DNA from 2 places in the Enterobacter sp. PL_is514 genome. Region 2 is predicted to be linked to the other one. Evidence: predicted binding sites of a transcription regulator. Region 2 holds the regulator's gene; the other holds the start of a gene.

Region 1 (15,595 bases), on a different contig from region 2:
AAACGCCACGCCCAGCACGCGCGCCATTCCTGCGAAATGTTCGCCCTCATAAAACGTGGTCGCCAGCGCCACGGAAAACAGCAGCACTGTTGCCGCGTCCGAAAGCAGCGCCTGAGAGCGTTCTGACAGTGCCAGCCTGCTGCCCAGTTTCGCCCCGCCAAGACGCATCAGGTACGTTCCCGCAGACAAAATGGCGATGCCGAGAATAAAAAACGTCATATTTCCCATTATTTTTTCCTCGCAGCAAGACCCAGTAAAGAGAGCAGCACCGGTAATCCTACCGGGGCAAACGGTACGGCAGCCAGTGAAAGCGCGGCCCCGCTGCAGGCGCGGATTAGCGTGGTACGGTTTTTAAATGCGGGAACCACCAGCGCCAGCAATATGGCCGGAAATACCGCGTCCAGGCCGATGGTCTCCGGGTCAGGTAACAGTTTGCCAACCATTGCACCCAGCAGCGCGCCGAGCGGCCAGACAATGGCGACGCCTAAGCCGCACAGCCAGTAGGCGGCCTTCCGCTGCTCGGCGGTTTTTTGCGACAGGCCAAACACCACGCTTTCGTCGTTCATAATGTGGCAGCCCAACAGGCTCAGACCGCGCTTGCCTACCAGTTCACGCACCGTCACGCCAAACGGCACGTGCCGCGCGTTGACCAGCAACCCCGCGGCTGCGGCCGCCAGCGGGTTACCGCCGCTTGCCACAATGCCGATAAACATAAACTCTGACGCGCCCGCGAGTACGGTGATGGAGAGTACAAACGGTACCCAGACCGGGAAACCATAGGCCATCGCCAGGGAGCCGTAGGACATCCCCACCACGCCCACCGCGAGGCAGACCAGGATAATTGCTTTTATGGTGTCGCCTTTCAGGCAAGAGAGATGATGCTTCATACAATTTTAGCCATATCGAACGTGTATCCATTATAATGAACGCAACGAAACTGATTTTCAAGACGAACGATTCGTTCGTTTTATAGAACAAGAGGCCGTTATATGACGCAGCCGATCAGCCTGATCGCCAAAAGTCTGGTGCGAGAACGCCTGCGAACCGGGCTTTCACTGGCGGAAATTGCCCGCCGTGCCGGGATCGCAAAATCCACCCTTTCCCAGCTGGAGTCCGGCAACGGTAACCCTAGCCTGGAAACGCTGTGGTCGCTTTGCGTGGCGCTGGATATTCCTTTCGCCCGCCTGCTTGAGCCGCAGTTGCCGACCACACAGGTGATCCGCCGCGGTGAAGGGACGAAAGTGGTCGCCGGACAGGCTAATTACGAGGCTATTTTACTGGCCGCATGCCCCCCCGGCGCGCGCCGCGATGTTTATCTTCTGATGACCCAGCCGGGTGCAGACCGTATTTCACAGCCGCATCCGCCGGGCTCGGTTGAACATATTATTGTGACGCAAGGTCGGGCGCTGGTTGGCCTGCTTGACGCGGCGGAAGAGCTCGGCGCAGGGGATTACATTTGTTATCCCGCCGACCAGCCGCACATCTTTAAAGCCCTGGAGCCAGACACTTACGCGCTGCTGGTGGCGGAACAAAACTAACCCGACAATGCTGTCGTCTTCGCGGCAGCATCTTCCGTTAACCTCCTGAGTGAATTACCCATTTTGGCTTTTGTCAGAATGTGAATAACCTTATAAAAACTACGGCATTGATAATCATTTTCAATATCATTTAATTAACTATAATGAACCAACTGCTTACGCGGCATTAACAGCTGTGCCGCCCGACAATAATGGAGAGGATTATGAGTTATACACTGCCATCCCTGCCGTATGCCTACGACGCACTGGAACCGCATTTCGACAAGCAGACGATGGAAATCCATCACACTAAACACCATCAGACCTATGTGAACAACGCGAACGCCGCGCTGGAAAGCCTGCCAGAGTTCGCTAACCTGCCTGTTGAAGAGCTGATCACCAAGCTGGACCAGCTGCCAGCGGACAAGAAAACCGTTCTGCGTAACAACGCTGGCGGCCACGCTAACCACAGCCTGTTCTGGAAAGGCCTGAAAACCGGTACCACCCTGCAGGGCGACCTGAAAGCGGCTATCGAGCGCGACTTCGGTTCCGTGGACAACTTCAAAGCGGAGTTCGAAAAAGCCGCGGCTACTCGTTTCGGCTCTGGCTGGGCGTGGCTGGTTCTGAAAGGTGACAAACTGGCGGTGGTTTCTACTGCTAACCAGGACTCCCCGCTGATGGGTGAAGCGATCTCTGGCGCATCGGGCTTCCCAATCCTGGGTCTGGACGTGTGGGAACACGCTTACTACCTGAAATTCCAGAACCGTCGCCCGGACTACATCAAAGCCTTCTGGGACGTGGTGAACTGGGACGAAGCTGCAGCACGTTTCGCCGCTAAAAAATAAGGTTGCGTTGACGCCTGTGAGAAGCGAGTCTTATGACTCGCTTTTTTTGTATCTGCGTAATGGAGGCAGCAATGCATTACCCGGTGAACGTGTTTACAGGCAAGGTAAGGGAGTACGACGGCAGTCGCCCGAGCGCCATCGCTAAAATTCAGGTCGACGGTGAGCTGACGCTTACCGACCTCGGGCTGGCGGGTGACGAGCAGGCCGAAAAGAAAATCCACGGCGGGCCCGAGCGCGCGCTGTGCCACTACCCGCGCGAGCACTATCAGCACTGGAAAGTCGAATTCCCCGAACAGGCGGATCTGTTTGTCGCGCCCGCGTTCGGTGAGAACCTCTCGACCGAAGGGCTGACCGAGCAAAACGTCTTTATCGGTGATATTTACCGCTGGGGCGATGCCCTGATTCAGGTGACGCAGCCGCGCTCGCCGTGCTTCAAGCTCAACTACCATTTCAGCATTCATGACATGTCGGCTCAGATGCAAAACGCGGGTAAAACCGGCTGGCTGTACCGTGTGGTGCTGGCTGGGCAGGTTTCAGCGGACGCACCGCTTGAGCTGGCATCACGCCTGAGCGATGTGTCTGTTTATGACGCCTGCGCCATTGCCTGGCATATGCCGTTTGATGACGAACAGTATCACCGCCTGCTGTCGGCGGCGGGGTTGTCGACCAGCTGGACGCGCACCATGCAAAAACGGCGGCTCAGTAACAAAATTGAAGACAATGCCCGTCGGTTATGGGGTAAATAGGTTTCTCTTTCGTTCGTCTCCCCCGTGCTAACGGGGGATGCTCCCTTCTTTTACACCGTACTCAACCTTTCCTTGCTTCATTCCTGATACATGGCCCACAAAAAAAGTGTTGGCCATGTAAAAACACTTGAGAATTCTTCCGGCTCAAATATCTTATGATCAAATTGGTTTAAACCAGATGGTGTGGGATGAAAGAAAAAAACTACGTGGATGTGCTCAGGGAACGTTTTGAACGCTGGCTGAGTGAACAAAACTTACCGGCTGGCTCGAAGCTACCGTCTGAGCGCGAGTTGTGCGAACTGCTGGATGCCAAACGCATGACCTTACGGCAGGTGCTGATTGAGCTGGAGGTGGGTGCACGGATATTTAGAAAGAACCGCAGCGGCTGGTTTATTTCTGCTAAGCGCTTTATCTATAACCCAAAATCCCTCTCCAGTTTTAATGCGGAAGCCCGTGCCCAGGGGCGAAATCCCTCCTGGGGCTATTTATCCCGTGAGAGCATGGAGAGCGTACCGCATCAGGTTGAGAGGGTGTTTCCCGCGTCTGAGAATTGCTATCGGGTAACAGGATGGTGTGGGCTCGATGAACATAAGGTTTTTTACCACGAGTCATATATTGATGCAGAAACCGCGCCGGGATATATCCATAAACTGGAAAACCAGTCGTTTGCCAGCGTCTGGGAAGATGAATTCGGTCATACCTTAACCATTAAAGAGATGATCTTCAAACCGGTCAATATGCCGGAGCTGGCCTGCAAAGAACTGGGTGTGGCACCGAATACTTACGGAATTTTGGTGGAAAAACACCGAGCGACACGGGATAAAAAAGTGGTGCAGGTCGATTTTGAATACTGGCGCCTTGAATCAGTGGAACTCGTTATTCATGATGAATGAGAAGAAAATGAAAAATATTGATAAAGTGCGGCTGGCAGAACGTGCGAGAAATATACCTCTCTATCTGCACGCCTACGCGTTTCATTTAAATATGCGCTATGAACGCGTATTGCCGGGTGATTTGTTAGATATAGCGTATCAGCAGAAATTAAAAGGGGTAAAAATTCATGTCGAAGACGGTGAAACGCAATCCCTGCAAAAATTAAATGACCAACAGTTACGCACGTTTAAAGAAAAAGCGCAAGGCTATCATCTGGATATTCATATTGAAACCAGCGCTTCGGATAAAGCGACGCTGGATGATGCGATCCGTATCGCCCTGGCGACGGGAGCGACCTCGGTGCGCTTCTACCCGCGTTATGAAGGGTATCTGAAAGACGTGCTCGATAAAATTGCCAGTGATATTGCGTATTTATCTCGTTATGACGATTGCGGCCTGAGTTTTACTATTGAACAACATGAAGATTTACAGGGTCATGAACTGGTGACGCTGGTGAAAAACAGCGGGATGAAAAACCTCTCCATCCTGTTCGACTTTGGCAATATGATTAATGCCAACGAAGAGCCGCTGGCGGCATTAGAGGTTATGGCCCCCTTGATTACCCAGGTGCATATTAAAGATGCGCGGATTATTAACGAGGGGAAAGGTTGGGGACATGAAGCCTGTCGTACCGGATACGGTGATCTACCTGTGGAGGAGATGCTAAAAAGATTACTACTTTTAGGTGATGAGCAACCCCAGGTCACCTCTTTTGGCTTAGAAGAAGAGGTGGAATATTATGCTCCTGCGTTCCGTTTCGACGATGAAGGGAATAACCCCTGGATACCGTGGCGAAATGCGAGCTATACCCCATTGCCCGACAGCACGATGGTAGATGCCCGTCTTGCGGAGGAAAAACATCACGCCCTTTCTCAAATTCAGTATATACGTAACGTGTGTCAAAAATTTATAACAACCTGACTAGTATTTAGATCGTTAAAAAAGAACGTCAACATGAAGGCCATTTCATTTTGAGCTGGCTGAGGATTATTGCATTCATTTTCTGATTGAGAACGTTTTCTCAACCTACGCTAAGGGTGTTAATTATGTTCATGAATAAATGGGCACGACTCTGCTTTTTGATTTTAGGCGGCGGGACGATATTCAAACTTTCCAGTATGAAAGATGTCTTTTATGTACCTATGCAAAATGACTGGGGATTAACCAATACCCAAATTGGTTTAAGCTTTACGGTATATACTATTGTCCAGACAACGGGCCTGTTCCTCTCTCTGTATATTGCCGATCGTTACTCTAAAAAAATACTGCTGCCGTTTGGTTTAATCGGCGTGGGATTGTGCGGCCTCTACTTATCCACGCTGCCGTCATTTACCGGGTATCTGCTCTGTTTTGCGGCGATGGCCTTTTTCGCTGACGTAGTTTACTGGCCAGTATTGCTGAAAGCGGTGCGTCTGCTGGGTACGCAGGAGGAACAGGGGCGTATGTTTGGCTTTCTTGAGGCTGGCCGCGGCGTGGTGGACGTGGTTGTTGCCTCCGGGGCACTGTTCGTCTTTGTGCACTTCGGGGAAGGCAAAGCGGGCATGCAGGCGGGGCTGTTATACTACACGCTGATTACCCTGGTCGCAGGGGTGATCACCTACTTCATTGTCGATGACGACAAGGTCAAAGGCAGCGAAAAGGGGAGTGCCAACATGGAGGTGCTCAAGGGGATCAAACATATCCTCTCCTGCGCCAACGTCTGGCTAGTCGCGTTTGGCATTTTCTTCGTGTACGCTGCCTACTGCGGGCTGACATACTTTATCCCTTTCCTCAAAGATATCTATATGCTTCCGGTTGCGCTGGTGGGAGCCTACGGCATTATCAACCAGTATGCCCTGAAAATGGTGGGGGGACCGGTGGGCGGTTTCCTGGCGGATAAAGTGGCAAAATCGCCTACTGTCTACCTGAAGTGGACCTTCCTGATTGCCGCCGCGGCGATGATTGTCTTTATGCAGCTACCCCACCAATCGATGAACGTCTATATCGGGATGGCGGCAACCTTAGGTTTTGGGGCGATTATTTTCTCGCAGCGCGCCATTTTCTTCGCGCCGATGGATGAGATTGGCACTCCGCGTGAGTATGCCGGCTCGGCAATGGCGTTTGGCTGCATCATCGGTTACATGCCCGCCATGTTTGCTTACACGCTTTATGGCTGGCTGCTGGATACCCACACCGGTATCGCAGGCTACAACTATGTTTTTAGCGTGATGATCGCGTTCAGCCTGATGGGATTCGTCTGCTCAACGCTGCTGGTGAAACGGATCAAAAAGCAGAACCGCGCGGCAGTCACCGCGGAGGTATAAGGTCAGCTGTCCCCGGCAAACGCCGGGGACAGGGCGTTATGAACGTTTGTACAGCGGCAGCCAGAGGGTCAATCGCAATCCACCCAGCGGACTGTCATCGGCTTTCACCCAGCCACGGTGCTGCTGCATGGCGGTTTCCACAATCGCCAGGCCCAGCCCCGTACCCCCCGATTCCCGGTCGCGCGCCTCATCGGTACGATAGAACGGACGGAAAATCTGCTCGCGGTCTTCCGGGCTGACGCCAGGACCGTCGTCGTCGACAATGACGGTGATCCCGTCTTTATCCACCGAGAACGCCACCTCAATCTTCGTGTGCGAGTAGCGCAGGGCGTTACGCACGATATTCTCCAGCGCGCTTTCCAGCGTGTTGGGGTTACCGTACAGCGGCCATGGACCCGGTGGGAAGTTGACGGTGAAGGATTTACCCATCTGTTCCGCTTCGAACGCCGCGTTGTCCAGCACCTCGTGCCACAGGTGATTGGCTTTCACCGTTTCGCTGACCAGCGCGTTTTTCTGCTGATTACGCGACATGACCAGCAGGTCGTTGATCATGCTGTCCAGGCGGTGAGCTTCTGTTTCAATACGCTCCAGCTCTTTGCTCTCACCGCTGCGGCGGCGCAGCAGCGCGGTGCCAAGCTGCAGGCGTGTAAGCGGGGTACGCAGTTCGTGCGAGATATCCGACAGCAGACGTTGCTGTGCGGTCATCATGCGATCGAGAGCGCTCACCATCTGGTTAAAACTGGTCCCGGCGGCAAGGAATTCCTGCGGTCCGGCTTCCAGTTCAGGGTGTTGTCGCAGGTTACCCTGCGCCACTTCATCGGCGGCATTTTTCAGCTTACGCGCCGGTTTTGCCAGGCTCCACGCCAGCCATAACAGCAGCGGCGAGCTGACCAGCATGGTGACAATCAGCAGCAGGAGAGGGCGGTCAAACAGCAGGTTGATAAAATCAGACTGGGAGTTGCTCGCCGGACGGATCAGGTAGAGCTGATAATTATCCTCTCCGTCTCTGACGGAGAAAGGCCCTACCATTTCTACGCGGCCATATTTCTTCTTCTGGGGATGATCGGCGTTATCCGCCTGGCCAATGAAGTTGCGGATAATCTGCATTTCATTGCGATCGGCCCCAATGACGCGGCCTTCGCTGGTCACCAGCAGCAGGCGTTGTCCGGGCGGCGCCCACTTGTCGATAGCGCGAAATAATCTGCGCCACCACATTAAATCGTTCGGCGGGTCGTTTGCCAGCTCGGCTTCCACGTGTTGCTCGATCATCACGCCCTGACGTTGCTCGCTGTCGAGAAGCTCCGTCATCTGGCGTGAGTCGAGTTTTGGCAACATCAGTACGAGCATTAAAACCAGTGCCAGCGTCAGCCAGAAGATGGCGAAGATGCGGGCGGTTAAGCTTCCTATCATGAAGCGGAAACCATCAGATAACCGCGACCACGCAGGGTTTTAAACCATGGGTGACCGTCTTTACGCTCCGGCAGCTTACGGCGCAGGTTAGAGATGTGCATGTCGATGGCGCGGTCAAACGGGGTCAGACGCTTGCCCAACACTTCCTGACTTAAATGCTCACGCGAGACCACTTGGCCGAGGTGCTGTGCCAGCAGATACAGCAGGGTGAACTCCGTGCCGGTGAGTTCCAGCGTCTGGCCATCAAAGCTCGCTTCCTGACGGCCCGGGTTCAGGCTCAGTGAGTCGACTTCAAGGGTAGGTGAGCTGTTGTCGGTATTCTGCTGCTGCTCGCTCCAGTGGGAACGACGCAGGATCGCGCGAATACGGGCGACCAGTTCGCGGTCGTTAAACGGCTTCGGTAAATAGTCATCTGCGCCCAGCTCAAGGCCGAGTACGCGATCGAGTTCGCTGCCGCGTGCGGTCAGCATGATAACGGGAGTCTGGTGTGTCTGGCGAAGCTCTTTCAACGTATCAATGCCGTTTTTCTTCGGCATCATCACGTCGAGCAAAAGTAAATCGATGCTGTCGTCAAGGAGACTCAGCGCCTGCTCGCCATCATGGGCAACCAGGACGTTGAAACCTTCCATGTCGAGCAACTCCTTTAAAAGGGATGTGAGCTCTCGGTCATCATCAACTAACAGGATTTTATTCATTGTTTAAATACCTCCGAGGCAGAAATTACGACATCAAGGCTGTCTAATCCATGACTTTACGTTGTTTTACACCCCCTGACGCATGTTTGCAGCCTGAATCGTAGACTGTCTCTCGTTGAATCGCGACACGAAAGATTTTGGGAGCAAGTGATGCGCAAAGTTACCGCTGCCGTCATGGCCTCAACGCTGGCGTTCAGTGCGTTTAGCCAGGCTGCTGAAGCTATCATCAGCGATAACAGTCCCTTACAAGAGGGCGCAACGCAGAACAGCAGCCAAAGCCATATGTTTGACGGCATAAGTTTAACCGAACATCAGCGTCAACAGATGCGAGATCTGATGCAGAGGGCGAGACACGACCAGCCCCCTGTTAATGTTAGCGAAATGGAGACAATGCATCGCCTTGTCACCGCAGAAAATTTTGACGAAAGCGCTGTACGCGCTCAGGCCGAAAAAATGGCACAGGAACAGGTTGCCCGCCAGGTCGAAATGGCGAAGGTCCGCAACCAGATGTTCCACCTGCTAACGCCCGAGCAGCAAGCGGTTTTGAACACCAGACATCAGCAGCGAATGGACCAGCTGCGTGAGGTTGCACGGATGCAGCGAAGCTCAGAAACGACGTTTTTCAGTAGCAATAGCAGTACCCGTAGTAACCAGTAAACCCTGTTTTCCTTGCCATAGACACCATCCCTGTCTTCCCCCACATGATGTGGGGGTTTTTTTTGCCCCGCATTCTGATTTGTTAACCGTTTATTCATCCTTCGACTCCACATGCTTCCGTTATACTAGCGGCATGACATGACAGGAGCGTTTATGAATCAATCCTATGGAAGACTGGTAAACCGGGCCGCCATGGCCGCGACGGTAATGGCGTCGTGCTTGCTGGTCATCAAAGTTTTCGCGTGGTGGTATACCGGTTCGGTCAGTATTCTGGCGGCGCTGGTGGACTCGCTGGTGGATATTGCCGCCTCGCTGACCAACCTGCTGGTGGTGCGTTACTCGCTGCAGCCAGCGGATGAAGAGCACACCTTTGGGCACGGTAAAGCGGAGTCGCTGGCCGCGCTGGCGCAAAGTATGTTTATATCCGGTTCTGCGCTGTTCTTGTTTCTCACCGGCATTCAGCATCTCGTCTCACCGACACCGATGAACGATCCCGGCGTCGGCGTCGTTGTGACGATTGTCGCGCTTATATGCACACTTGTTCTGGTAACGTTCCAGCGCTGGGTTGTGCGCAAAACGCAAAGTCAGGCTGTACGGGCAGATATGCTTCATTATCAATCTGATGTTATGATGAATGGGGCTATTCTTATTGCGCTCGGTCTGGCTTGGTATGGCTGGCATCGGGCCGATGCGTTGTTTGCGTTAGGGATTGGTATCTATATTTTATATAGCGCCCTGCGGATGGGGTATGAAGCGGTGCAATCACTGCTTGACCGCGCCCTCCCGGACTCAGAACGTAATGAAATTTTTTCTATCGTGACCTCCTGGCCCGGCGTCAGCGGTGCACACGATCTTCGAACGCGGCAGTCAGGGCCGACCCGCTTTATTCAGATTCACATTGAAATGGAAGACAACCTGCCACTGGTTCAGGCTCACGTGATAGCTGAGCAGGTCGAGCAGGCGATTTTGCAGCGTTTTCCTGGTTCAGACGTCATCATTCACCAGGATCCCTGCTCGGTTGTACCCGGTCATGTTGGGCTTTCGTAATTCGTTGTAAAAAAGTGAGCCAGGCCAGCATTTTGTGTATAAATTACCGCCATTTGGTCTGACCTGAATCAATTCAGCTGGAAGGGATTGATATACTATTTGCAGTATTCGTTGGTCGATAAGTTTCTTCCGGCAACAGATTTCAATTTTGCATTCCTAAGTTCAGAGGTAGTCATGATTAAGAAAATCGGTGTGTTGACAAGCGGCGGTGATGCGCCGGGCATGAACGCGGCAATTCGTGGTGTTGTCCGTGCAGCGCTGACGGAAGGCCTGGAAGTTTTTGGCGTTTATGACGGTTATCTGGGCCTGTATGAAGATCGTATGGTTCAGCTCGACCGTTACAGCGTGTCTGACATGATCAACCGTGGCGGTACTTTCCTCGGTTCTGCGCGCTTCCCGGAATTCCGTGATGAACACGTTCGTGAAGTGGCTATCGAAAACATGAAGAAACGCGGCCTGGACGCCCTGGTGGTTATCGGTGGTGACGGCTCGTACATGGGTGCAAAACGTCTGACCGAAATGGGTTTCCCGTGCATCGGTCTGCCGGGCACCATCGACAACGACATCAAAGGTACTGACTACACTATCGGCTTCTTTACCGCGCTGGGTACCGTTGTTGAAGCGATTGACCGTCTGCGTGACACCTCGTCTTCTCACCAGCGTATCTCTATCGTTGAAGTGATGGGCCGTTACTGCGGCGACCTGACGCTGGCGGCAGCCATTGCGGGCGGTTGCGAATTTATCGTCGTGCCAGAAGTCGAATTTAGCCGTGAAGATCTGGTGGCTGAAATCAAAGCGGGCATCGCGAAAGGTAAAAAACACGCGATCGTGGCTATCACCGAGCACATCTGTGACGTTGACGAGCTGGCGAAGTACATCGAAGCCGAAACCAAACGCGAAACCCGCGCGACCGTATTGGGTCACATCCAGCGTGGCGGTTCCCCAGGCCCTTACGACCGTATTCTGGCGTCCCGTATGGGCGCGTACGCTATCGATCTGCTGCTGCAGGGTCACGGCGGCCGCTGCGTCGGTATTCAGAACGAAAAACTGGTTCACCATGACATCATCGATGCGATTGAAAACATGAAGCGTCCGTTCAAAGGTGACTGGCTGGACTGCGCGAAAAAACTGTACTGATCGGCGTTTTTTGCCCGGTGGCGCTGCGCTTACCGGGCCTACAAAAGCACGGTTCGTAGGCCGGGTAAGGCGAAGCCGCCACCCGGCTTTTTTATGTGTACACGCTTTTTTATTCCACTACGTTATAGCCAATCTTTTTTTATTCTTTAATCCTCGATTCGCTTTCTGGCACGCTGCATTCATCAAAACACTACACAAGAGAGCTGGGCGATGAATAAATGGGGCGTGGGTTTAACATTATTGCTGGCATCGACCAGCGTTCTGGCTAAGGACATCCAGTTACTGAACGTGTCATACGACCCGACGCGTGAACTGTACGAGCAATACAACAAAGCGTTTGCAGCACACTGGAAACAGGAAACCGGCGACAACGTCGTGGTTCGCCAGTCTCACGGTGGTTCTGGCAAGCAGGCGACCTCCGTTATCAACGGGATTGAAGCCGACGTGGTGACCCTGGCGCTGGCCTACGATGTTGACGCGATCGCCGAGCGTGGCCGTATCGACAAAAACTGGATCAAACGCCTGCCGGATAACTCCGCGCCATACACCTCGACCATCGTTTTCCTGGTACGTAAAGGCAACCCTAAACAGATCCATGACTGGAATGACCTGATTAAGCCGGGCGTATCAGTCATCACGCCTAACCCGAAAAGCTCTGGCGGCGCTCGCTGGAACTACCTGGGCGCATGGGGCTACGCGCTGCACCATAACAATGGCGACCAGGCCAAAGCGCAGGAATTCGTGAAAGCGCTGTATAAAAACGTTGAGGTGCTGGACTCCGGCGCGCGTGGCGCCACCAACACCTTCGTCGAGCGTGGGATTGGCGACGTGCTGATCGCATGGGAAAACGAAGCCCTGCTGGCCACTAACGAACTGGGTAAAGACAAATTCGAGATCGTGACCCCAAGCGAATCAATTCTGGCTGAGCCAACCGTCTCCGTGGTCGATAAAGTGGTTGAGAAGAAAGATACCAAAGCGGTGGCGGAAGCCTACCTGAAGTATCTGTACTCGCCAGAAGGCCAGGAAATTGCGGCGAAAAACTTCTATCGTCCACGCGATCCGGCCGTTGCGAAGAAATACGAAAGCGTATTCCCTAAACTGAAACTCTTCACCATTGATGACGAGTTCGGTGGCTGGACCAAAGCGCAGAAAGAGCACTTCTCTAACGGCGGCACCTTCGACCAGATCAGCCAGCGCTAACTCATTAGCCCATGACACGGTGACCCGGCGTGAGAAATCCGCCGGGTTTTTTATTTGGTCATCATTTTGCGTTACTCTTTTGCCTCTATTGAAAACAGGGAACGCGTTGTGAAAAAAATTATCTTATTGCTCCTCATTGTCATCGCCCTGGCAGCTGGCGGTGTGTACTGGATGAAAGCGGGTAATCCGAATGCGTTGCGACATATCGTTCTCGACCAGTGTGTGCCGAATCAGATCCAGAACCGTAACCCGGCACCGTGTGCGCAGGTGAAAACGGACGCAGGCTACGTGGTGTTTAAAGATCGCAACGGGCCGCTGCAGTACCTGCTGATGCCAACCTACCGCATCAACGGCACCGAAAGCCCGCTTTTGACCGAATCTCATACTCCGAACTTTTTCTGGCTGGCCTGGCAGTCGCGCAGCTTTATGACCCTGAAGCGCGGCTCCGAGGTGCCTGACAGCGCCATTTCGCTGACGATTAACTCGCCGACAGGGCGCACGCAGAACCATTTCCATATTCATATCTCCTGCCTGCGCCCGGACGTGCGCGAGAAGCTCAACGCGGCACAGGGAGAAATCAGCACCCAGTGGCTGCCTCTTCCCGGAGGGCTGGAAGGACATGAGTATCTTGCTCGCCGGGTGACGGAAAATGAACTGGTGCAGCGCAGCCCGTTCATAATGCTGGCTGAAGAGCTGCCGGAAGCGCGCGACCATATGGGGCGCTTTGCCCTGGCGATGGCGCAGCAGTCGGATGGCTCGTTTGTGTTGCTGGCGACCGAGCGCAATCTGTTGATGCTCAACCGCGCGTCGGCAGAGGAATTGCAGGATCATCAATGCGCTATCCTGAAGTAACCCCACCATAAATCGCGTTTACTCGGGCTGCCTGTCACCGTAGACTTGCTGAAAAATTCTACAGGAGACAGGTATGTCGCTCTGGTTAACGTATCCTCTGCTGCTACCCTCACTGATCGTTGGCGTCACCATCGTTCTGTGGGCGACGTCGCTATTGCCGGAATTCATAACCGCGCTGCTGTTCTTCACGGCGGCGATGACCGCCAGAATCGCCCCGCCGGAGGTCATCTTCGGCGGTTTTGCCTCGTCGGCTTTCTGGCTGGTATTCAGCGGCTTTGTGCTCGGCGTGGCGATCCGTAAAACCGGACTGGCGGACAGGGCCGCCCGGGCGCTGTCGTCAAAGCTCACCGACTCCTGGGTATTAATGGTAGCGAGCGTGGTGCTGCTGAGCTATGCGCTGGCGTTTGTGATGCCGTCGAACATGGGACGTATTGCGCTGCTGATGCCGATTGTCGCGGCGATGGCAAAACGCGCCGGTATCGCCGACGGCTCCCGCGCCTGGTTTGGTCTGGCGCTGGCGGTAGGGTTTGGGACTTTCCAGCTTTCGGCGACGATTCTGCCCGCTAACGTCCCTAATCTGGTGATGAGCGGTGCGGCGGAAGGCTCGTACGGCATCCATCTGAACTATGTCCCGTATCTGCTGCTGCACACGCCGGTGCTGGGCATTCTCAAAGGTCTGATCCTGATTGGCCTGATCTGCTGGCTATTTCCCGGTAGCCCGAAACCGCCGAAGGAACAGGCGCCGTCTGAGCCTATGGGGCGGGACGAAAAGCGTCTCGCCTGGCTGCTGGCGGTGGTGCTGGGGATGTGGGTGACGGAGAGCTGGCACGGCGTGGGACCCGCGTGGACGGGGCTGGCGGCGTCGGTCATCGTTATGCTGCCGCGTATAGGTTTTATCACCGGGGAGGAGTTTTCTGCGGGGGTGAATATGCGCACCTGTATCTACGTTGCCGGTATTTTGGGGCTGGCGATCGTCGTGACCCAAACCGGTATCGGAACGGCGGTGGGCGAGGCGTTGCTCCGCATTATGCCGCTGAATGCAGACCGACCGTTCACCAGTTTCCTGGCGCTGACCGGTATTACCACCGCACTCAACTTCATTATGACCGCCAACGGCGTGCCGGCGCTTTACACCACCCTGGCGCAGAGCTTCTCGGACGCGACCGGCTTCCCGCTGCTGTCGGTGATCATGATTCAGGTGCTGGGCTATTCTACGCCGCTGCTGCCGTATCAGGCGTCGCCGATTGTGGTGGCGATGGGGCTCGGGAAGGTGCCTGCAAGGGCGGGGATGGTGCTTTGTCTGGCGCTGGCGGTGGCAACTTATCTGGTGCTGCTGCCGCTGGATTATCTGTGGTTTAGCGTGTTAGGTAAGTTGTAGCGTTTTTGTAGGGCGGGTAAGCGCAAGCGCCACCCGCCACAAAGGCAATTACGCCTGTTTAGCCGCTTCTGCCGCTTTAACGATCACCGCGAAAGCGTCCGCTTTCAGGGATGCACCGCCAACCAGCGCGCCATCGATGTCTGGCTGGGTGAACAGCTCAGCAGCGTTGGAGGCGTTTACGGAACCGCCGTACTGGATGATCACTTGCTCAGCGACTTTGGCGTCGGCTTTCGCAATGTGGTCACGGATGAATTTGTGAACCGCCTGAGCCTGCGCAGGGGTTGCTGATTTGCCGGTACCGATCGCCCAGACTGGCTCGTAAGCGATTACCGCGCCTTCGAACGCTGCCGCGCCCTGGGTTTTCAGCACAGCGTCGATCTGACGTGCGCACACTTCTTCGGTTTTGCCCGCTTCGTTTTCAGCTTCGGTTTCACCGATGCACAGAACCGGGATCAGACCCTGCTCTTTCAGCACGGCGAATTTCTTCGCGATGAACTCGTCAGATTCTTTGTGATAGGTGCGACGCTCGGAGTGGCCGATGATGATGTATTTCGCGCCGATATCTTTCAGCATTTCAGCGGAGGTTTCACCGGTGAACGCGCCAGACAGGTTAACGTCAACGTTCTGCGCGCCCAGAATGATGTGGCTGCCGTCAGCGGCGTGTTTAGCCAGATCCAGGTACATATCCGGCGGAGCGATAGCAACCGCGCAGCCCGTCACGCCAGCCAGCTCTTTACGCAGGTTCGCAACCAGTTCGTTTACCATGTGGCGGCTGCCGTTCAGTTTCCAGTTACCCATCACTAAAGGATGTCGCATTTCAATTCTCCACGCTCAATAAGCGAATTAAGGAATATGGCCACCCTGTCGGGCAGCAT
Region 2 (15,595 bases):
AACGTTACGCGGATTACACCCTGCGCCAGATCTGCCAGGAGATGCATGACCTGTACGCCCGCCACAACGTGAAACAGCTGCAGAAAGAGATGTTCCGCAAGTCTCACTTCCCACGCGTGATGATGAACCCGCAGGACGCGAACTACGCCTATCTGCGCGGTGAAGTTGAGCTGGTCTCCCTGCGCGACGCGGAAGGCCGCATCGCCGCCGAAGGCGCCCTTCCTTATCCGCCGGGGGTACTGTGTGTTGTCCCAGGGGAAGTCTGGGGCGGTTCCGTGCTGCGCTACTTTGCCGCCCTGGAAGAAGGCATCAACCTTCTTCCGGGCTTCGCGCCGGAGCTGCAGGGTGTGTACGTCGAGGAGTGTGAGGGCCGCAAACAGGTTCGCTGCAATGTCATCAAACAACCCACCGCTCAGCCCACGCTGCTGAAAGGAGAGAAATTATGAGTAAGTCCAATAAGATGGGCGTGGTGCAGCTGACCATCCTCACCATGGTGAACATGATGGGCTCCGGGATTATCATGCTGCCCACCAAGCTTGCAGAGGTGGGTACCATCTCTATCATCTCCTGGCTGGTGACGGCAGTCGGTTCAATGGCGCTGGCGTGGGCGTTCGCCAAGTGCGGGATGTTCAGCCGTAAGTCAGGCGGGATGGGGGGCTATGCCGAATACGCCTTTGGCAAGTCGGGCAACTTTATGGCCAACTACACCTACGGCGTGTCGCTGCTGATCGCCAACGTGGCGATTGCCATCTCCGCCGTAGGTTACGGTACGGAGCTGTTTGGCGCGACGCTCAGCCCGGTACAAATTGGGCTGGCGACCATCGGGGTTCTGTGGATCTGCACCGTAGCTAACTTTGGCGGCGCGCGTATCACCGGACAGCTCTCCAGCATCACCGTCTGGGGTGTGATTATCCCGGTTGTCGGCCTGTGCATCATCGGCTGGTTCTGGTTCAGCCCGACGCTGTACGCCAACTCCTGGAACCCGCACCATGTGCCGTTCTTTACCGCTGTGGGCTCTTCTATCGCTATGACGCTCTGGGCTTTCCTGGGGCTGGAATCCGCCTGCGCGAACGCGGAAGTGGTGGACAATCCTGAAAAGAACGTGCCGATTGCGGTCCTTGGCGGAACGCTGGGCGCGGCGGTGATCTATATCGTCTCGACTAACGTCATTGCGGGCATCGTACCGAATATGGATCTGGCTAACTCCACGGCGCCGTTCGGGCTGGCCTTCGCGCAGATGTTCACTCCGGAAGTCGGGAAAGTGATCATGGGTCTGATGGTGATGTCCTGCTGCGGTTCACTCCTTGGGTGGCAGTTCACCATCGCACAGGTGTTTAAATCCTCCGCTGATGAAGGTTACTTCCCAAAAATCTTCTCCCGCGTGACCAAAGCGGATGCGCCGGTGCAGGGCATGCTGGCGATTGTTATCTTCCAGAGCGGATTGTCGCTGATGACCATTAGCCCGTCGCTGAACAGCCAGTTCAACGTGCTGGTCAACCTGGCGGTCGTGACAAATATCATTCCGTATATTCTGTCGATGGCGGCGCTGGTGATTATTCAGAAAGTCGCGAAGGTGGATCCACGCAAGGCGCGTGCGGCGAATATCGTGGCGCTGATTGGCGCGATTTACAGCTTCTACGCGCTCTACTCATCCGGTGAGGAAGCGATGCTGTATGGCGCGATGGTGACCTTTATGGGCTGGACGCTGTACGGTCTGGTGTCACCACGGTTTGAATTGAAGAATAAGCACAGTTAGGTAAAAGCAAAACGGCAACCCAAGGGTTGCCGTTTTTATTGTTTTCTCCCTCTCCCTGTGGGAGAGGGCCGGGGTGAGGGCATCAGCCCGGCACACAAACCGCACTTACGCGTTTTTCAGCACTTCGCTGACAATCTCTACCGCTTCTTTCTCAATCTGCTGACGGTGCTCAGCGCCGAGGAAGCTTTCGCAATAGATTTTATACGCATCTTCCGTACCGGATGGACGCGCGGCGAACCAGCCGTTTTCGGTCATCACTTTCAGCCCACCAATGGAGGCACCGTTGCCCGGTGCCGCCGTCAGACGCGCGGTGATCGGGTCACCTGCCAGGGTGCTTGCGCTGACCATCTCCGGAGAGAGTTTGGACAGGGCCGCTTTCTGAGCTGACGTCGCGCTAGCCTGAATACGGTTATAGCTTGGTGCACCAAAGCGTGCCGCCAGATCATTGTAATGTTCCTGCGGGTTTTTACCGGTGACCGCGGTGATCTCCGCCGCCAGCAGGCACATGATGATGCCGTCTTTATCGGTTGACCATGGCGTGCCGTCGAAACGCAGGAAAGAGGCCCCCGCGCTCTCTTCTCCACCGAAACCAAAGCTGCCGTCGTGCAGACCGTCAACGAACCATTTGAAGCCCACCGGCACTTCCACCAGCTTGCGGCCCAGCGCCTCGACCACCCGGTCGATCATCGCCGAGGAAACCAGCGTTTTACCGACGGCCACCTCTTTGCCCCACTGCGGACGGTGCTGGAACAGGTAGTTAATCGCAACCGCCAGATAGTGGTTCGGGTTCATCAGCCCGGCAGGGGTGACGATACCGTGACGGTCATAATCCGGGTCGTTAGCAAACGCCAGATCGAATTTATCACGCAGCGCCAGCAGGCCCGCCATTGCGCACTCGGAAGAGCAGTCCATACGGATCGCGCCGTCTTTATCCAGGTGCATAAAACGGAAGGTCTGATCGACGTGATCGTTCACGATGGTCAGATCCAGCTTGTAGTGCTCGGCGATACGCTTCCAGTATTCGATACCAGAGCCGCCCAACGGATCCACGCCCAGCTTCAGGCCGGCTTTCTGAATGGCCGCCATATCGACGATATCCGCCAGCCCTTCCACGAACGGCTGAACCAGATCCTGCTCTTTTACGTGGCCGGACGCCATGGCCGCATCCAGAGAAATGCGCTTCACGCCTTTCAGGCCGTCAGCCAGCAAGGCGTTCGCACGATCTTCGACCACTTTGGTGACGTTGGTGTCCGCCGGGCCACCGTTAGGCGGGTTGTATTTGATGCCACCGTCTTCCGGCGGGTTGTGGGATGGCGTGATAACGATACCGTCAGCCAGCGCGCCACCTTTTTTGTTGTGTACCAGGATGGCGTTAGAGACCGCAGGCGTTGGGGTGAAGCCATTGTTCTCCTGAACAATGACATCGACGCCGTTTGCAGCCAGCACTTCCACAACAGAGATGAACGCCGGTTCAGACAGGGCATGGGTATCTTTCCCCACGTAGCACGGACCGGTAACGCCGTTTTTAGCGCGCTCTTCCGCAATGGCCTGAGCAATGGCCAGAATGTGCGGTTCGTTAAAGCTGTGGCGCGCCGCGCTGCCGCGGTGACCAGATGTACCAAACTTCACTGCGTGTTCTGCGTTGCCCACGACCGGCTTCAGCACGTAATACTGCGCGGTCAGCTGAGCGACGTTAATCAAATCGCTTTGTTGTGCAGGTTGGCCTGCACGGCTGTGATTTGCCATTACCGGGTCCTTCTGATGCAAGGGTTAAATTGTACCGCAAACCTTTTCAATCAATTCCGCCGGGAACTGCATGGACTGCATGATGTGTTCAATCATGCTGCACTTGCGGCCCGTATTGGTATTGGTTATCACCCAGTATGGGGTGCCAGGAACATGTTTGGGTTTGGTTTGATTGCCATTTTGCAGCAGCGTCTGCTCGTCGCCCGCGAAATAGACGCGAGTACGACCGTGCAGCGACTCGGTCGCTTCAGCAAACGCTTTGTTATCCAGTGAATAAAGTGTAGACAGCACCAGCATAAAGCGGTTAACCGCCTTTTTCTGTTCCGCGTATTCATCGGAGAGCAGCAGCTCGCGCATCGCGCGCACTTTATCTTTTGCCGGCGTCACGGCAGGTTTTGCTTGTGCAACAACGCTCGGCTGAGACACGACATCTTTGGTGACTGGGGTAGCAGGCTGTGAAGCGGCGGAAATTTTAAGCATGCGCCGTAAAATGTCGGACGCGCTCTCCCCGATATGCCGCGTCTGGCTGGCAATATACTGATAGAGTTCGTCATCAACTTCGATTGTTTTCATCTTAATCCAGTGCGATATCTTATCTGAATACAAGTCATTGGGATTATAAGGTCAAATCCCAACAGCGGATAGCGTCAAACCAGGTTGGCGGCAAAAGTCAGATTAAACTGGAACCTTGCAGCCGGGCGGCAGAATGGTCAACATGATACCCTAACCTGACATACGTAAAAAAAGAACTTTGCCATGAAATTGAATACCCGAGCGCAAACTGCACAATCGCCGAACAATAATTCTCCCATCGTACTGGTTCACGGGCTTTTTGGCAGCCTGGATAACCTGGGCGTGCTGGCACGCGATCTGGTTACCGACCACGATATTTTACAGGTCGATATGCGCAATCACGGTCTTTCCGGGCGTTCCGACGAGATGACCTACGCGGCGATGGCGCAGGATCTGCTGGATACGCTGGACGCACATAGCCTGCAGAAGGTAACGCTGATCGGGCATTCAATGGGTGGTAAAGCGGTGATGGCCCTGACGGCACTGGCCCCGGACCGTATTAGCGGCCTGGTGGTAATTGACGTCGCGCCCGTGGATTATGACGTCCGTCGTCACGACGAGATTTTTGCCGCCATTAATGCGGTCACAGAAGCGGGTGTCGCGACACGCCAACAGGCGGCTGCCGTCATGCGTGAGCATCTTGATGAAGAAGGCGTCGTGCAGTTCCTGCTGAAGTCGTTTGTTGACGGGCAATGGCGTTTTAACGTGCCGGTGCTCTGGGACCAGTACAACAACATCGTGGGCTGGAAAACCGTCCCCGCCTGGCCGCACCCTACCCTCTTTATTCGCGGCGGAAACTCACCTTACGTAACCGACGCGTACCGCGACACGCTGCTGGCCCAATTCCCGCAGGCTCGCGCCCACGTTATTGCCGGTGCCGGGCACTGGGTGCATGCGGAAAAACCTGACGCCGTGCTGCGCGCCATTCGCCGCTATCTTGCTGATACTGCAAATTGATTAAAAAGAGAGCGACTGGAAGGCTGCAGGCGTCCAGTCGTTGGCGTGCCGTTTTTGGTGATGTATGATGGCGCGCTTATCGCCCGGGCATTAGCAGGGCGGCGTGTTTCCCCCGAAGTCTCAGAATCATGGCCAAAGAACAAACGGACCGTACGACACTAGATCTGTTCGCGAATGAGCGTCGCCCGGGACGACCCAAGACGAATCCGCTTTCGCGCGATGAACAGCTGCGTATCAATAAACGCAACCAGCTTAAACGCGATAAAAATCGTGGGCTTAAGCGTGTCGAACTGAAGCTTAACGCCGACGCCGTCGATGCGCTGAACGAGCTGGCCGACGCGCGAAATATCAGCCGCAGTGAACTCATTGAAGAGATGTTGATCGCGCAGCTTGAAACGTTACGCGGCCAGGCATAAGTCTGAAAATCCCCTTTATCGCCCTTTTCATGTAGCACAGAGTGCAGTCCTGCGCGATAGCTGTTTCCGCAGGGTTGCCAGTTCTGCTATTATTGCCCTTATCCGTGGCCGAATTGCGCCACCATACTATTAAGTTTCAAGAGGTTATTTTACTCATGGCAATCATCGGCATTTTCTTTGGCAGTGATACCGGCAATACCGAAAATATCGCAAAAAACATTCAAAAACAGCTCGGTAAAGACGTTGCTGATGTGCATGACATCGCCAAGAGCAGCAAAGAAGATCTGGAAGGCTATGACATTTTGCTGCTGGGTATCCCAACCTGGTACTACGGTGAAGCCCAGTGCGACTGGGATGATTTCTTCCCGACGCTGGAAGAAGTCGACTTCAACGGTAAGCTGGTCGCCCTGTTTGGCTGTGGCGATCAGGAAGACTACGCCGAATACTTCTGTGACGCGCTGGGCACCATCCGCGACATCATTGAGCCGAATGGCGCGGTTATTGTAGGCCACTGGCCGACCGCCGGTTACCACTTCGAAGCGTCTAAAGGCCTGGCCGATGACGATCACTTCGTGGGTCTGGCCATCGACGAAGACCGTCAGCCAGAACTGACCGCCGAGCGTGTTGAGAAGTGGGTGAAGCAGATCCGTGAAGAACTGCACCTGGACGATATTCTGAACGCCTGATTATTTCGCGGCGCAACTGCGGTTGCGCCCATGCCCCAGGTCAAACCGATTAAATTAATCGCTACAATCTTTTAACTTTTTCGCCCAGACCTGTACAATGTCTCCCTGATAAATGTGGTTTTCCATTGAGCAAGTTTGTTGGTGATACCCCATTTTTATAAGCATATTTTGCCTGAGACTTGCAGTTTTCATTTAGCCATGGCAGTTCTATAATGAGACGCATTATCCCAGGTGCATTTTCTGTCACTTCCTACAGAAGTGAATCGTTTAGCAACAGGACAGATTCCGCATGACTGACAACAATACCGCATTAAAGAAGGCTGGCCTGAAAGTTACGCTTCCTCGGTTAAAAATCCTTGAAGTGCTTCAGGGTCCAGACAATCACCATGTCAGTGCGGAAGACCTTTATAAACGTCTTATCGACATGGGTGAAGAGATTGGGCTGGCTACCGTCTATCGCGTGCTGAACCAGTTTGATGACGCGGGCATTGTTACCCGTCATAATTTCGAAGGCGGTAAATCTGTTTTCGAACTGACCCAGCAGCAGCACCACGATCACCTGATCTGCCTCGATTGCGGCAAGGTCATTGAATTCAGCGATGATTCCATCGAATCACGCCAGCGTGAAATCGCCGCGCGTCATGGCATCCGCCTGACCAACCACAGCCTGTACCTTTACGGTCATTGCGCTGAAGGCGATTGCCGCGAAGACGACCACGCGCACGACGCGAAATAAACAAGTGTTCATACTCTGAGCCAGCCGTAAGGTTGGCTTTTTTTTGCCTAAAAAAATGCCCGGTAGCGCAGCGCCACCGGGCATGATAACAGCGAGTTACTTACTGTTATTGCTTCGAATTTCTTTCCAAATCTGGTCGCAACGCTTCGCCACTTCCTGATCGTTACCGGTTTTACGCGCCTGGATACAGGCCTGGTAATCCATTACGCGGACATTTTCCTGCGTCGCGAACTGCTCATGCGCTTTCTCTTTCTTCAGCACGTTTAGCACGCTCTGGCAGGCTTCAATTTTCTCCGGCGATCCTTCCGCAGTATTAATGCAGGCGCTATACGCCTCCTTCAGGCGGGAGTCCTCTTTTGGTGCCTGAGTCTGAGCACACGCCACCAGCCCTGATGCCAGCAACGCGACGACTACGATTTTTTTCATCATATACGGTCTCCATACCGGCGGGACTCAGCCCGCCGGTGCGTTTATCAGAAGATGGTGAATGGGGCGATAACCATGAATTTCACGTCACGTTCATCCTGGAAAATGTTGCCGTAACCGCCCGCATAGCTCGGGATATCGGAGTGATTGTCATACTGGGTGAAGTGCAGTTTGAACATCGTGCCTTTCGCGCGGCCATCCTGCAGGGTATAGATTGCATCCAGGCTGTAGGAAGACTCTTTCAGGCGATAGTTGGGATCGTAGTATGCGTCCGGTGTTGCCATATCGGCAGGTTTTGCGTCCCAGGCGTAAGCGTAAGAAGCGCCCACCGCCCAGCCAGGCAGGTTCCAGTTTTTCAGGTCGTACATTGCACCGAAGAAGACCGCTTTCTCGCCGTCGGCGTTGAAGTCTGAGCGGTTATCCCACCAGATATCAAGACGGCCGTTGGAGGAGGCGTAGGTCGGAGTCATACGCTGCAGGAAGTAGCCCTGCTGCCCTTCCGCCTTCACCCATGTGCCTTCCAGACGCAAATCAACCTGACCAACCTTGTAGCCGAAGGTGAGTGCCTGCAGCCACGCGGTGCCGTCATAAATGTCATTGACCCCACCGTTACTGACTTTATCGCGCGTACCGTAGAACTGGTAGCTAGTACTCAGCGGGCTACCCGCGACATCAAACTTATAGCTGGCCTTAGCAAAGTACTGATCGATATAGCCTTGTGCCTGACCAAATGCCGCTTCAAGCACCAGATCGTTTTTGAAGTCGTATTTCGCGCCCAGCGAGTGCAGGTAATCGACTTTGGTTTTTTTATCGTTCTGGTAGAACTTGTCCATCTCGATGTGCCAAGGCGCTTTGTACTCGTTGGTCCACATATAGGAGAAGCTCAACGCACCCGCATCACCGTAGTCAAAGTTAGCTCCCGCTTCCGCACCCTGATAGGTACCCGGCATAAAGCTCCAGTGCGGCGCTAACAGAGTCTGGCCAGTTGGCTGAATATAACCGCCGCGCGCCCATACCGGACCGTATTTAAATTTCGCCGCGGCTTTGTAAAGGCTTATACCGCTCTTATCCCCGGACCAGTCTTCATCATAGGCTTTGTTGCTGGAGGAGAAGGCGATTTCGTTCGGGTGGCCGCTGTCGCCGTTTTCCGCCATTTCAATCGCGGTAAACGCAGCAATATCCAGACCGAACATATCCGCGGCATAGCCTGACTGGAAGTCCAGGTTGGCGTTCCAGGTGGAGTGAGAAAGGTTGGTTTTGTATTTATCTTCAGTGACGTCTTTACGGTCACGCTCACGCTGCCAGTAATAAATACCGCCCGTGAGGGTAGAATCTTCGATGAAACCCGCTGCTTTTGCCTCTGGCGCAATCACAAGTCCCGACATTGCTGTCACACCGGCAATAGCCAGCGCCAGCGCACTACGTTTGCCACTGAACGTACGCATAGATTATTCCTCTTTGACGAATTAAAACGCCTGAAACGGCGTAAATAAAAAAGACCAAATGGTCAGGGGTAGTTTTAAATACCCTCGAATTAACTACCGTCTTTAGGTTATTTTTCGCGACGCGAATTATCAATGCTTTTTAGCGGACAAAAGTCAGGATTATGACGAAGTGCACATAATTGGTAGTGCTTTGTAACATTTACGGGAAGGCGAGGAATGACGGGGAATTATCAGGTATTTCAGTGGGTAGACGTGGTATCTCTTTCCTTTTATGTAACATTTTTGATTTTCGCAATGGCACAAACTTTTTTTTAAAAAATAAGTAGCACCTCATTGACCTGATATTTTCATGACGCCTCTTTAGGCCCTGGCTTAATACCCTGATCGTTATATAAAAAAACGCCGCACAGTGCGGCGTTTGTCTCTCATTGACCAGAGCAGCAATATTATTCGCCGATCTTCGTCCAGGTATCACGCAGACCTACAGTACGGTTAAATACTGGTTTTTCCGCGGTGCTGTAACGGCTGTCCAGGCAGAAGTAACCTTCACGTTCGAACTGGAACGCTTTGCCCGCTTCAGCAGCTTTCAGAGAAGGTTCCGCATAACCCTGCTTGATCACCAGCGATTCCGGGTTGATGGTCGCCAGGAAGTCTTCCGCCGCACCCGGGTTAGGCACGCTGAACAGACGATCGTACAGACGAATTTCTACCGGCAGCGCGTGGGATGCGCTCACCCAGTGGATAACGCCCTTCACTTTACGGCCGTCAGCAGGATCTTTGCTCAGCGTTTCAGCGTCATAAGAACAGAAGATGGTGGTGATATTCCCTTCCGCATCTTTTTCAACGCGCTCGGCTTTGATGACGTAAGCATTACGCAGACGCACTTCTTTACCCAGCACCAGACGCTTGTACTGCTTGTTGGCTTCTTCGCGGAAGTCAGCGCGGTCAATCCAGATCTCGCCGCTGAACGGCACGTCACGGCTTCCCATTTCCGGTTTGTTCGGATGGTTAGGCATGGAGACCAGCTCGCTTTCACCCTGCGGATAGTTTTCGATGACCAGTTTCACCGGGTCGATAACCGCCATCGCGCGCGGGGCGTTTTCGTTGAGATCTTCACGAATGCAGGATTCCAGGGAAGCCATCTCAATGGTGTTATCCTGCTTGGTCACGCCGATACGTTTGCAGAACTCACGAATAGACGCGGCAGTGTAACCACGACGACGCAAACCAGAAATGGTAGGCATACGCGGGTCATCCCAGCCCTCAACGTGCTTGTCGGTCACCAGCAGGTTCAGCTTACGCTTGGACATCACGGTGTATTCCAGATTCAGACGAGAGAACTCGTACTGGCGCGGGTGCACAGGAATGGTGATGTTATCCAGCACCCAGTCGTACAGACGACGGTTATCCTGGAACTCCAGCGTACACAGCGAGTGAGTGATGCCTTCCAGCGCATCGCTGATGCAGTGGGTAAAGTCGTACATCGGGTAGATGCACCACTTGTTACCGGTCTGGTGGTGTTCTGCGAACTTGATGCGGTACAGCACCGGATCGCGCATCACGATGAACGGAGACGCCATGTCAATTTTGGCACGCAGGCACGCTTTGCCTTCTTCGAAGCCACCGGCACGCATTTTTTCAAACAGCGCCAGGTTCTCTTCCACGCTGCGATCGCGGAACGGGCTGTTTTTGCCCGGCGCGGTCAGCGTACCGCGGTATTCGCGGATTTCGTCAGCAGACAGCTCGTCGACATACGCCAGACCTTTGTTGATAAGCTCTACCGCATAGGCGTACAGCTGATCGAAATAGTCAGAGGAGTAGCAGATATCGCCAGACCAGTTGAAGCCCAGCCATTGGACATCGTTCTTAATGGACTCAACGTATTCGATGTCTTCTTTTACTGGGTTGGTGTCATCGAAACGCAGGTTGCACTGGCCCTGGTAGTCCTGGGCAATGCCAAAGTTCAGGCAGATAGATTTTGCATGCCCGATGTGCAGGTAGCCGTTCGGCTCCGGCGGGAAACGGGTATGGATTGTGGTGTGCTTACCACTGGCCAGATCTTCATCGATGATCTGACGAATAAAGTTACTCGGGCGGGCTTCTGCCTCACTCATCGTGGATTCCTCAAAGCGTAAACAACGTATAACGGCGTATGATCTTATAAGCCGGACGTAGTGACAACCCTTAAAACGTCTCTGAAGAAAATAATGGGGGCATTTGCTGCAAAAAAAAGCGGCGGAGGATATCCCCCGCCGCTTAAGGCATGACTCTACTCAGGAGCGATTACTTGCCTTTAATCTCATATAGCGGTGTTTGACCCGCAACAACCTGACCTTTCGCCTGGATGACCAGACCGCTGAAGTCGTCAATGTTGCTGCAAACCACCGGGCTTATCATGGAGCGCGCGTTGGCGTTCAGGAAGTCCAGATCCATTTCCAGAATCGGCTGCCCTGCCACCACTTCAGCGCCCTCTTCCACCAGGCGAGTAAAGCCCTGACCGTTCAGCGCAACGGTATCGATACCCATATGGACAACGATCTCCGCACCATTTTCGGTTTCGAGGCAGAACGCGTGGTTGGTGTTGAAGATTTTCACGATGGTACCGGCCGCCGGAGACACAACGGTTTTTTCCGTTGGTTTCACCGCCACACCGTCACCGACCGCTTTGCTGGCGAAGGCTTCGTCAGGCACTTGCTCAATCGCAACGACTTCACCGGTTACCGGTGAAACCAGCGCGGCTACCGTTTTGGCGTTGGGTACCGCCTGCGGTTTTGCAGCCGCTGGCGCGGCGGCAGGTGCGGCAGAAGCTTCTGCTGCGGCTACCGGACCGGTGGTTTTCATGGCGTTAGCAATTTTCTCTGCCACGAAGCCAACGATAATCTGCACGCTGGTTTTGTTCAGGCGGATAACACCGGAAGCACCCAGACGTTTGGCCAGCGCTTCGTTCACCAGGGAAGAATCTTTCACGTTCAGACGCAGACGGGTGATACAGGCGTCGATACCGGTCAGGTTGTCAGAACCGCCGACAGCGGCGATGTACTGACGTGCCAGACCTGAAACGTCCTGGTCCTGAGCACCGCTCACGTTCACATCCTGACCATCCGCTTCGCTACCGGCCACGGCCAGCTCACGACCCGGGGTCATCAGGTTGAATTTGGTGATAGTGAAACGGAACACCATGTAGTAGATAGCGAAGAACACCAGACCTTGTGGAATCAGCATCCACCAGTGGGTCGCCAGCGGGTTACGGGAAGAAAGCACCATATCCACCAGACCCGCACTGAAGCCGAAACCGGCAATCCAGTGCATGCTGGCAGCGATAAACACGGAGATACCGGTCAGCACAGCGTGGATCACATACAGAACTGGCGCCACGAACATGAAGGAGAACTCCAGCGGCTCGGTGATACCGGTGAAGAAGGCCGCGAACGCCCCCGCCATCATGATACCCAGCACTTTCGCTTTGTTCTCTGGACGCGCGCAGTGGTAGATAGCCAGCGCAGCTCCCGGCAGACCAAACATCATGATCGGGAAGAAGCCAGCCTGGTAACGACCGGTGATACCGACAACCGCTTTACCTGCTTCGATGGACTGTGCGCCACCCAGGAAGTTAGGAATATCGTTAATACCGGCAACATCGAACCAGAATACAGAGTTCAGCGCGTGGTGCAGACCGACCGGGATCAGCAGACGGTTAAAGAACGCGTACACGCCCGCACCGACAGAACCCAGTTTCTGGATGTGCTCACCGAAGTTCACCAGACCGTCGAAGATCATCGGCCAGACGTACATCATGATGAACGCAACAACGATCATCACAAACGAGGTCAGGATGGGGACCAGACGGCGGCCGCTAAAGAAGGAGAGCGCTTTTGGCAGCTCTACGCTGCTGAAGCGGTTATACAGTTCAGCGGAGATGATACCCACAAGGATACCGACAAACTGGTTACTGATCTTACCAAATGCCGCCGGAACCTGGTCCGCCGGGATTTTTTGGATCATGGCCACCGCTGCCGGTGAGCAGAGAGTGGTTAACACAAGGAAACCGACAAAACCGGTCAGCGCAGCGGCGCCGTCTTTGTCTTTGGACATACCATAAGCCACACCAATAGCAAACAACACGGACATGTTGTCGATAATGGCAGAGCCCGACTTGATAAAGAACGCCGCCAGCGCGCTGGTATTACCCCAGCCGTTGGGGTCGATCCAGTAGCCGACACCCATCAGGATGGCTGCGGCAGGCAGCGTGGCGACCGGCACCATCAGTGCGCGACCAACCTTTTGTAAATAACCTAGAATACTCACTTTCTTCCCCCTATGAGACCCCGTTTAAGGCATGTTCTCAGCTCTGTTTTTTTATTGTGTCACGAACTATAGATACAGTTGATGATTCACTGGCATTGTGAGTGTGTGAAAAATTAATTCGTATCGCAAATTAAACGCGTACTTTTTGTGATTTTTGTCACCAAATATCGTTATTCACCCTCCCTTATACTGGCTAACAGCGAAAACTTATTTTATCATTCAAAAAATCAAGACGGATTGATCCGGCCTGAAAGTTTCCAGGTTACGCTTAAGTATCAGGTTCCGATAGCCATCCGCCCACTCTTCTACTTTAACTCTCGAGGTGAACAATGAGACTGATTCCCCTGGCAACTGCTGAACAAGTTGGTAAATGGGCCGCTCGCCATATCGTAAACCGCATTAACGCATTCAAGCCGACTGCCGATCGTCCTTTCGTTCTTGGACTTCCAACAGGCGGCACGCCGCTGACAGCCTATAAGGCGCTGGTTGAGATGCATAAAGCAGGCCAGGTTAGCTTCAAACATGTTGTCACCTTCAATATGGATGAATACGTTGGCTTACCGAAAGACCACCCGGAAAGCTACCATAGCTTTATGCACCGCAATTTCTTTGATCACGTTGATATTCCATCTGAAAATATTAACCTGCTGAATGGAAACGCGCCGGATATTGACGCAGAATGCCGTCAGTATGAAGAAAAAATCCGTTCTTACGGTAAGATCCACCTGTTCATGGGTGGTGTAGGTAATGATGGTCATATCGCGTTTAACGAACCGGCGTCATCTCTGGCTTCCCGCACCCGTATTAAAACGCTGACCCATGACACGCGCGTGGCAAACTCCCGCTTCTTTGACGGCGATGTTAACCAGGTTCCAAAATACGCCCTGACCGTAGGCGTAGGCACCCTGCTGGATGCCGAAGAAGTGATGATTCTGGTGCTGGGCGGCGTGAAAGCGCAGGCGCTCCAGGCTGCCGTTGAAGGCAACGTTAACCATATGTGGACCATCAGCTGCCTGCAGCTGCATCCGAAATCCGTCATCGTCTGTGACGAACCGTCCACGATGGAGCTGAAGGTAAAAACGCTGAAATACTTCAACGAGTTAGAAGCCGAGAATATCAAAGATCTGTAATTGAATAACCGCCTCTTCATCAGGAGGCGGCCGCTTTTTTTAACCGGGGGTCGTTATGTACGCTTTAACCCACGGTCGGATTTATACCGGCCATGAAATTCTGGATGACCATGCGATTGTTATCGCTGATGGCCTGATTGAACGTGTTTGCCCGCTGGCAGAACTGCCGCCGGAGATTGAACAGCGCTCACTCAATGGAGCAGTAATCTCCCCCGGTTTCATCGACGTTCAGCTCAACGGCTGCGGCGGTGTGCAATTCAATGATACCGCCGAGGCGGTAACGGTCGAAACGCTGGAGATCATGCAAAAAGCCAATGAGAAATCGGGCTGCACCAGCTATCTGCCAACGCTCATCACCAGCAGTGATGAGCTGATGAAGCAGGGTATCCGTGTGATGCGTGAATATCTGGCCAAACATCCTAATCAGGCGCTGGGTCTGCACCTTGAAGGGCCATGGCTGAACATGGTCAAGAAAGGAACGCATAACCCGAATTACGTGCGTAAGCCTGATGCGGAGCTGGTTGACTACATGTGTGCCAACGCCGATGTGATCACCAAAGTGACGCTGGCACCTGAAATGACGGGTACGGATGTCATCAGCAAACTTGCTGCCGCCGGGATTATCGTTTCAGCCGGTCACTCAAACGCGACGCTGAAAGAAGCGAAAGCCGGTTTCCGCGCGGGCATTACCTTCGCGACGCACCTTTACAACGCCATGCCGTATATCACAGGCCGTGAACCGGGTCTGGTCGGGGCGATTCTGGATGAGCCAGACGTCTACTGCGGTATTATTGCTGACGGCTTACACGTTGATTACACCAACATTCGCAATGCTAAGCGGCTGAAAGGTGACAAGCTTTGTCTGGTGACGGATGCCACTGCACCGGCAGGTGCAAATATTGAGCAGTTCATTTTTGCCGGTAAAACAATATACTACCGCAATGGACTGTGTGTGGATGAAAACGGTACGCTGAGTGGTTCCTCTTTGACCATGATTGAAGGGGTGCGTAACCTGGTTGAGCATTGCGGGATTGCGCTTGATGAAGTCCTGCGTATGGCAACCCTTTATCCGGCTCGCGCAATGGGCGTGGATAAACAGCTCGGCGGAATTGCACCAGGTATGGTTGCAAACCTGACGGCATTCACACACGATTATAAAATTATTAAGACCATCGTTAATGGTAACGAGGTCGTCACTGAGTAAGTAAAAGTATGACACCTGGCGGACAAGCTCAAATCGGTAATGTCGATCTCGTTAAACAACTTAACAGTGCGGCGGTATATCGCCTGATTGACCAACACGGACCCATCTCGCGAATTCAGATAGCCGAACAAAGCCAGCTTGCACCCGCCAGCGTGACAAAAATTACCCGCCAGCTTATTGAGCGCGGTCTGATCAAAGAAGTCGATCAGCAGGCC

Evidence for each region. The regulator Fur, encoded in region 2, represses iron uptake genes when iron is present. The targets are predictions, from matches to a motif close to ATAATAATGAGAACNACTATCAA.
Region 1: the regulator Fur is predicted to act here: its motif matches at 1,646-1,668, upstream of sodA (superoxide dismutase [Mn]).

What each region holds. Positions count from the first base shown of each region.
Region 1 is NZ_JBVPGN010000023.1:49,476-65,070, reverse strand. Features, by position in the region: gene AC0TNG_RS01495 (AzlD domain-containing protein) at 1-228, opposite strand, end outside; gene AC0TNG_RS01490 (AzlC family ABC transporter permease) at 228-887, opposite strand; gene AC0TNG_RS01485 (helix-turn-helix domain-containing protein) at 990-1,538, shown strand; gene sodA (superoxide dismutase [Mn]) at 1,742-2,362, shown strand; gene yiiM (6-hydroxyaminopurine reductase) at 2,434-3,108, shown strand; gene AC0TNG_RS01470 (UTRA domain-containing protein) at 3,297-4,001, shown strand; gene AC0TNG_RS01465 (sugar phosphate isomerase/epimerase family protein) at 4,009-4,962, shown strand; gene AC0TNG_RS01460 (MFS transporter) at 5,094-6,344, shown strand; gene cpxA (envelope stress sensor histidine kinase CpxA) at 6,381-7,754, opposite strand; gene cpxR (envelope stress response regulator transcription factor CpxR) at 7,751-8,449, opposite strand; gene cpxP (cell-envelope stress modulator CpxP) at 8,600-9,106, shown strand; gene fieF (CDF family cation-efflux transporter FieF) at 9,260-10,153, shown strand; gene pfkA (6-phosphofructokinase) at 10,328-11,290, shown strand; gene AC0TNG_RS01430 (sulfate ABC transporter substrate-binding protein) at 11,501-12,490, shown strand; gene AC0TNG_RS01425 (CDP-diacylglycerol diphosphatase) at 12,599-13,342, shown strand; gene AC0TNG_RS01420 (SLC13 family permease) at 13,416-14,720, shown strand; gene tpiA (triose-phosphate isomerase) at 14,769-15,536, opposite strand.
Region 2 is NZ_JBVPGN010000036.1:125,940-141,534, reverse strand. Features, by position in the region: gene speF (ornithine decarboxylase SpeF) at 1-446, shown strand, start outside; gene potE (putrescine-ornithine antiporter) at 443-1,756, shown strand; gene pgm (phosphoglucomutase (alpha-D-glucose-1,6-bisphosphate-dependent)) at 1,862-3,502, opposite strand; gene seqA (replication initiation negative regulator SeqA) at 3,527-4,075, opposite strand; gene ybfF (esterase) at 4,259-5,032, shown strand; gene ybfE (LexA regulated protein) at 5,161-5,448, shown strand; gene fldA (flavodoxin FldA) at 5,604-6,134, shown strand; gene fur (ferric iron uptake transcriptional regulator) at 6,424-6,870, shown strand; gene chiQ (ChiQ/YbfN family lipoprotein) at 6,967-7,296, opposite strand; gene chiP (chitoporin ChiP) at 7,344-8,741, opposite strand; gene glnS (glutamine--tRNA ligase) at 9,188-10,855, opposite strand; gene nagE (N-acetylglucosamine-specific PTS transporter subunit IIBC) at 11,025-13,046, opposite strand; gene nagB (glucosamine-6-phosphate deaminase) at 13,376-14,176, shown strand; gene nagA (N-acetylglucosamine-6-phosphate deacetylase) at 14,232-15,380, shown strand; gene nagC (DNA-binding transcriptional regulator NagC) at 15,389-15,595, shown strand, end outside.